Regions from separate parts of the Salicola sp. Rm-C-2C1-2 genome, predicted to be linked through region 2. Evidence: predicted binding sites of a transcription regulator. Region 2 holds the regulator's gene; the other holds the start of a gene.

Region 1 (3,656 bases), on a different contig from region 2:
GCGTGGCGCCGGGCGCTGCTGAGCCCATCCGCCAGTCGTGCCCATTCAGCGCGCGCTGCTTCAGCCCGCTCACGGAGTTGTTCCAGGCTTTCGGAGCCATTTTCGAGTTCGTCCAGCTCGGCGCGTAACGTCTCCTGATGTTCCGGGATCTCAGTAGGCTGGATCTGGTGTTTGCGCGCAACCTGGTAGATCCAGCTCAGACGCTCTTCCACATCCTGCAGACGCTGCGGATCGCAGTCATAGTCATCAATGAAGCGCCGCAGATTGTCGCCGGCTTCCTCCACCTGGATTCGGGCCTCTTCCAGCATCTGGCAGGTTTCGGCCAGCTGGGGCACCTCGATGGGTAACCGTTCCAGCTTCTGTCGAGCTTGGTCCAGTAGCCCGGCAGCGGCGGGTTCGCCTTCGCCGCAGCATTGTGCAGCCTCGTGACACTGCGACAGGATGTTTTCGGCGTTGGCCAGCTGCTTCTGTTCGGCTTCAAGCTGCGTCAGTTCGTCGGCGCTCAGCCCCAGCCGGTCGAGTTCTTCCACCTGATATCGTAAAAGCTCAGTGCGGGCGTTGCGCTCATCACGTTGGTTGGTGGCCTGTTCCAGGCGCTGGCTCAGGTCGCGCCATTCCTTGAAAGCGTTGCGGACCTGTTCGGCCTGTTCATGATTGCCGCCGAACTCGTCCACCAGCCGATGGTGGGTTTCGCGCTTGAGCAGGGATTGATGCTGATGCTGGCTGTGGATGTCCATGAGCATGCTGCCCAGGGTTTTCAGGTCAGACAGTGTGCAGGGCTGCCCGTTGATGTAGCCCCGTGAGCGACCGTCACGCCGGATGACGCGCCTCAGCACGCAGTCCCCGTCCTGATCCAGGTCGCGTTCCTCAAGCCAGGTTCTTGCCTGCGGGATGCGCGAAAGGTCGAAAACCGCGCTCAGGTCGGCTTTATCCGCTCCTTCACGGACAGCGCCTGCATCCGCACGCGCGCCTGAAACCAGGTTCAGGGCATCCATGACAATAGACTTGCCGGCTCCGGTTTCGCCGGTGAGTGCGGTCATGCCTTTCCTGATGGTCAATTCCACTTTTTCCGCAACAGCGTAGTTGGCGACGGTCAGGTGCGTGAGCATAGATGGCTCCTAGCGTGTATCGATATACAGTATATGGTTATTTGTACAGTTACTTTCTGCAGGTTTCAAGTGGCCGTAACGATCCGGTTTGTGACGAAAGTGGCCAATGGTGGTTGAAACCAGCCCAAACAGCCCCATATTGCTCCGCAGACGTCCCGCAGCGGGCTAAAGAATCTGATACCGAGCAATGAGGTTGATCATGAGTGATGACGAAACCCGTAAGGATGAAGCCGTGAATGAAACGGGCGCGGATGACGGCGCCGACGCGGGAAGCGCGGAAGCGGCCTCCGATGCTCCGGAGGAAGCTGAGAGCGGGGGCAGCGAGGCAGAGCAGTTGCGCGCTCAGCTCGAGGAGCAGAAAGAGGAAGTGATGCGCGCCAAGGCTGAGATGCAGAACATCCGGCGGCGTGCTGACATTGATGTCGAGAAAGCCCACAAGTTCGGGGTCGAGAAGTTCGTGAAAGAACTGCTGCCAGTAGTCGACAGCCTTGAAAAGGCGGTTGAAAGCACTCAGGGCCAAGAAGTCCAGAGTGAAGAAGTGCTTACCCGCATCAAGGAAGGGGTCGACATGACGCTGGATATGTTTGTGGGCGCACTGGAGAAGTTCAACGTCGAGCAGATCAACCCGGTGGGAGAGCCCTTCGACCCACAGAAGCATGAGGCTATGTCCATGGTTCCGAGCAATGAGGCTGAGCCCAACACGGTGATCGCGGTTATGCAGAAGGGCTATCTACTGCATGACCGGGTGGTTCGCCCGGCGATGGTCATGGTGGCCAAGGCGGATGACTCCGGGGGCGGAAACGTCGACGAGCAGGCTTGAAATTGAGTCGTTAGGCCCAATTTAGGGATTAACGGCAACTGGAAACCGGATCTGAATTCAACGAAATAATTGGAGTGATTTCCATGGGTAAGATTATAGGTATTGACCTGGGCACCACGAACTCCTGTGTGGCCATCCCGGATGGCGATGGAGTCAAGGTGATTGAGAACGCGGAAGGCGATCGCACGACGCCCTCCATTGTGGCTTATACCGATGAAGGCGAGACGCTTGTCGGTCAGGCGGCCAAGCGCCAGGCGGTCACCAACCCGAAAAATACGCTTTATGCTATCAAGCGTCTCATCGGGCGTGCTTACAACGATGATGTTGTGCAGAAAGACATCAACATGGTGTCTTACGACATCGTCAAAAATGACAACGGCGATGCCTGGGTACAGGTGAAAGACGAGAAAATGGCACCGCCGCAGGTTTCTGCTGAGGTGCTCAAGAAGATGAAGCGCACCGCTGAGGATTATCTCGGCGAGACCGTGACCGAAGCGGTTGTTACTGTCCCGGCCTACTTCAACGACAACCAGCGCCAGGCAACCAAGGATGCGGGCCGTATCGCCGGGCTTGAGGTTAAGCGCATCATCAACGAGCCGACCGCAGCCGCGCTGGCTTACGGGCTCGATAAGAAGGGTAAGGATCGCACCGTTGCGGTCTATGACCTTGGCGGCGGTACCTTCGATATCTCGGTTATTGAGATTGCGGACGTTGATGGCGAGAAGCAGTTTGAAGTGCTGGCCACCAGTGGTGACACCTTCCTGGGTGGTGAAGACTTCGACATGGCGCTGATCGAGTACCTTGCTGACCAGTTCAAGAAGGATCAGGGCATTGATCTGCGCGGTGACTCCCTGGCCATGCAGCGTCTGAAAGAAGCGGCAGAGAAGGCGAAGGTTGAGCTTTCCAGTGCCCAGCAGACTGATGTGAACCTGCCGTACATCACGGCGGACCAAAACGGGCCCAAGCACCTGAACGTGAAGGTGACCCGCGCGAAGCTTGAATCACTGGTCGAGGACCTGGTCAAGCGCAGCATTGATCCCTGCAAGACCTGCATCGACGATGCCGGCGTGAAAGTGGGCGATATCGACGAGGTGATTCTGGTCGGTGGTCAGACCCGCATGCCCAAGGTTCAGGAAGCGGTGAAAGAGTTCTTCGGCAAAGATCCGCGTAAGGATGTTAACCCGGACGAAGCAGTAGCCATGGGTGCCGCCCTTCAGGGCTCCGTGCTTTCGGGCGACGTCAAGGACGTGCTGCTTCTGGATGTGACACCGCTGACTCTGGGCATCGAGACCATGGGTGGTGTGGCGACACCAGTAATCGAGAAGAACACCACGATCCCGACCAAGAAGTCGCAGACCTTCTCGACCGCTGAGGACAACCAGACCGCGGTGACCATTCATGTGGTTCAGGGCGAACGCAAGCAGGCGAACCAGAACAAGTCGCTCGGGCGCTTTGACCTGCAGGATATTCCGCCGGCACCGCGCGGTACTCCCCAGATCGAAGTCACTTTCGATATCGACGCCAACGGTATCCTGAACGTATCGGCTAAGGACAAGGCAACCGGCAAGGAGCAGTCCATCGAGATCAAGGCTTCTTCCGGTCTGACCGAGGACGAGGTCGACCAGATGGTCAAGGATGCCGAGCAGAATGCTCAGGAAGACGAGAAGTTCGAAGAACTTGTTCAGGCGCGGAATCAGGGCGACAGCATGATTCATGCCGTGCGCAAG
Region 2 (3,656 bases):
TCACTACCGCCCCGCCTCCGTGGTACACAGCGCCGGTATCGCCGAGCAGTGTCTGCAGCGGTGGCCGGAACGCACAACAGCAACGCAGTGCCTGAAGCTACCTCCTGAGGAGCCTGAAAGCGTCTTCCCGCTACCCCAGCTTTTCGAGCTGGCTCTGGTTACGGACACCCTGGAGAAACTGCCACAGGCCCGGGGCCAGAAGCTGCTCGGTCAGCTGCGTAACATGGGCGCCACACGTATTGCCGTACTGGTGCGAAACGACAGCCCCTGGCGCTTCCAGGATTTCATCGGCATGGGTTTCACACGCCTTTACCAGTACACGGAGCCCGTGAACGCCACCCTGTTCGCCTATGACCTGGACACCTATAATTACGTTCGCGAATGGAACAATCCAGACAACTGGGCCAACCCCGAAATGTGGGACAAAGCCCGCTGGTAACAGCACAGGAGCACAGCAATGGCAGAAACCTGCGTTCTCGCCCGCGTTGAGGGCCATGTTCAGGGAGTGAGTTTCCGGGACGGCACTCGCATCCGCGCCCAGAAGCTGGGCATTACCGGCTACGCCCGCAACCAGCCTGACGGCAGTGTGGAAGTACTCGCCTGTGGCGCGGAAAACGCCGTTAGTCAGCTCATTGAGTGGCTCCATGAAGGTCCGCCCGCCGCCTCAGTAAGCCGTGTTGAAAGCCACCCAACCAGCACGGTAGCCCCTTCCGGATTCACCCTTGGCTGACCTCTTTACAGGGCCACAAAAACTGTATACATTGACAGTGCCTGTACAAAAAAACAGTGGCCCTAACTATGAACCTGACCTCAAGACAGCAACAGATTCTCGATCTCATCCGTGAGCACGTACACTCCACGGGGTATCCGCCCACACGGGCTGAGATCGCCACCACTCTGGGATTCAAATCCGCTAACGCAGCCGAGGAACATCTCCGCGCCCTCGCCCGGAAAGGCGCCATTGAAATGGTCAAAGGCGCCAGCAGGGGTATCCGTCTCCCCGAAGGAGAAGAAAGCCCGGGGATTCCCATTGTCGGCCAGGTAGCTGCCGGCAACCCCATCCTCGCCGAAGAGCACATCGAGGATCACTGCACCCTGGAACCCGGATTCTTCACACCCGCCGCAGACTATTTTCTGCGGGTACGCGGCACCAGCATGGAGAATGTGGGCATCCTGGACGGCGACCTCCTGGCGGTGCACCGCACCACGGAGATTCACAATGGTCAGATCGTCGTGGCCCGGCTGGAGGACGAGGTAACCGTCAAGCGCTTCCGCCGGGACGGGAGCACGGTCTGGCTCATTGCCGAAAATGATGAGTTCGAGCCCATCCAGGTGGATCTCACCGAAACACCACTGGACATTGAAGGGTTGGGCGTGGGCGTCATCCGCCGCGGTGATCTGCACTGATCCGGCCCCACAGCGCTGACAGGAGTCCTATCATGGAACAACTGGATCTCAGTCCCCAGAAACAGACAAGCCCTATTACCGGTGCACCACCCACCAGCGTCAGCCATAGCGGCGACGATGGCGCGCCGGAGGCGAACGTTACGGAGATCATTCTGCCGCAAGAGCAGGTCGAGAACTTCCAGCTGCTTTTACCGATGCTGACCCAGCTCAACCAGGAGGAGCGCTGGCTCGCCTGGATTGACCCGCCGGCAGGGCTGGTCGGCAAGTGGCAGCAGCATCACGGCATTATCCAGCACCAGCTTCTGATTCTGCGCTCGTCGGCGCAGCACAGCGCCGAAGATCTAGCCACAAAGGCGCTCTCAGCGGGCACCTGCCATGGCGTAGTGCTCTGGACCTCAGGCCTGAGTCGCCACAGCTATGCCCGCCTGGAGAGCGCGTCTGTCCGCGGCCACAGCCATGGCGTCATACTGCGCCAGAGACAGAACCATCGTCAGTGAACGGTCTGATTGTAGGCGGGGGGCATGGTATCTTCCTCTTCCATGTCCACGTCACCGATATCATCGGTGGTTGACCCTGCCGCCTCCAGGCCGGCAGTGATCATAGCCTTGGCCACGTTCAGGTCATTGTCCTGGAGCATCTCCTTGGCTTCATCTGAGAAGCGGATCCGCACCAGTGGTGTACTTTCATCATCCGCCCGGCGCAGCGCGTACTCGCCAGTGGGAAGCTGAATGATTTCCAAAAAGGATGTGGGCATAGACAACGCCTTTTACCATTGGTTGTGACGTTCCACGAACGTCTCAAAATAATCCCTGAAATCGCTGATCAGTGAACGAAGTGCTTCTGGAGAACAGTCGGGTCCGGCCGCAGCCACGGCAATCACCCCCGGATCACGCGGCTGCGAGCCGCGCCTCCCCGCCTCCTGTTGACGCGCCAGAAGGGCTTCGAGTCTTGACCACCAGCTGTCGCTTGCCGCGGCAGAAGCTGACAGCACCTGAACCTCGCCAGGTTGATCGCCAACTCGTGCACGCAGAGTCGCGAGGCAATCAACATCAGCCGCGTCATCACCAGCACTTTCAGCAACCAGCGTCAACAGAATGTCGCGAGCCTCGGCAACCAGGGCTACAGTGCCCTGCACCAACGCCTCTGATGTCACCATTGTCCTTCGGTGACCGGCCTCATCCGATAGCGCCACCAGCTGCCCTGCAAGGGTTAGCTTTTCCCGTAGCAGTGAACACCGCTCGGCATCCGGCATCAGCAGTTCTCTTTGGCAATCAGTTGCCCTTATATTATCACGAACATAACCGGCTGACTTCCCCGCAGCCGCAACCAACAAAGTGAAAAACCCCTTCAGCCTGCTACCCTTTAGAGATAACACGCGCCGCCCCGGTATAGACCGGCGCGGCGCTCCACCACACATTCAGGAGCTGCCGATGCCCACAGGCGTGATCATCTGTGATGACTCCTCCATGGCCCGCAAACAAATGGCTCGGTCTCTCCCTCGGGACTGGGACACGGCACTGACTTTTGTCGAAAACGGTGATGCTTGCCTCGAGGCTATCCGTGACGGCAAAGGGGCTGTTGTTTTCCTAGACCTCAATATGCCCGGGTCCGATGGTTACGCGGTTCTGGAACGTATTCATCAGGAAGAACTGCCTGCCCTTGTTATCGTAGTCTCAGGCGATATCCAACCCGGGGCGTATGAACGGGTTCGCCGCCTGGGCGCCCTCAACTTCATCCGCAAACCCATTGACCCGGATATCCTGGCCGATACGCTGAAAGACTATGGGCTCTACAGCCCCACTTTGGCACCCGAGCCAGTAACGGCCTCAGCCCCTGCGCCATCCTCAGCCACGGACGTGCCCTGGCAGGATGCGCTTCAGGAAATCGCCAATATCGCCATGGGTCAGGCGGGGGATCTTCTCGCACGCCTTTTGGATGTATTCATCAGGCTTCCTGTTCCACGCGTCAATATGCTGGCGGTCTCTGAACTGAAAATGGCACTGAACATCACCGAATCAACCTCCAGCTGGTCAGGCGTGTGTCAGGGCTTCATTGGTGCCGGAATCGCCGGCGAAGCGCTGCTGCTGTTCAATAATGCGCACATGGATACGATGGCACATCTCCTTGGCATTCCCGATGAAAATAATGCCAACCGTGATCTCGAGTCCCTCATGGATCTATCCAGCATCATGGTGGGCGCGTTTCTGCGTGGTTTCGGACAGCAGATGGACATGCAGTTCGGCCTCAGC

What was found. The regulator LexA, encoded in region 2, represses DNA repair genes until DNA is damaged. The targets are predictions, from matches to a motif close to TACTGTNTANNTANACAGTA.
Region 1: a site for LexA is predicted at 1,122-1,141, ahead of recN (DNA repair protein RecN). Genes of this name have one in related genera too.

Annotation. Positions count from the first base shown of each region.
Region 1 is NZ_JBEFNF010000007.1:167,655-171,310, reverse strand. It holds gene recN (DNA repair protein RecN) at 1-1,109, opposite strand, end outside; gene grpE (nucleotide exchange factor GrpE) at 1,309-1,929, shown strand; gene dnaK (molecular chaperone DnaK) at 2,013-3,656, shown strand, end outside.
Region 2 is NZ_JBEFNF010000010.1:17,151-20,806, forward strand. It holds gene AAF659_RS14110 (DUF6231 family protein) at 1-439, shown strand, start outside; gene yccX (acylphosphatase) at 458-730, shown strand; gene lexA (transcriptional repressor LexA) at 799-1,407, shown strand; gene AAF659_RS14125 (cell division inhibitor SulA) at 1,440-1,904, shown strand; gene AAF659_RS14130 (hypothetical protein) at 1,898-2,161, opposite strand; gene AAF659_RS14135 (DUF6586 family protein) at 2,174-2,659, opposite strand; gene AAF659_RS14140 (response regulator) at 2,838-3,656, shown strand, end outside.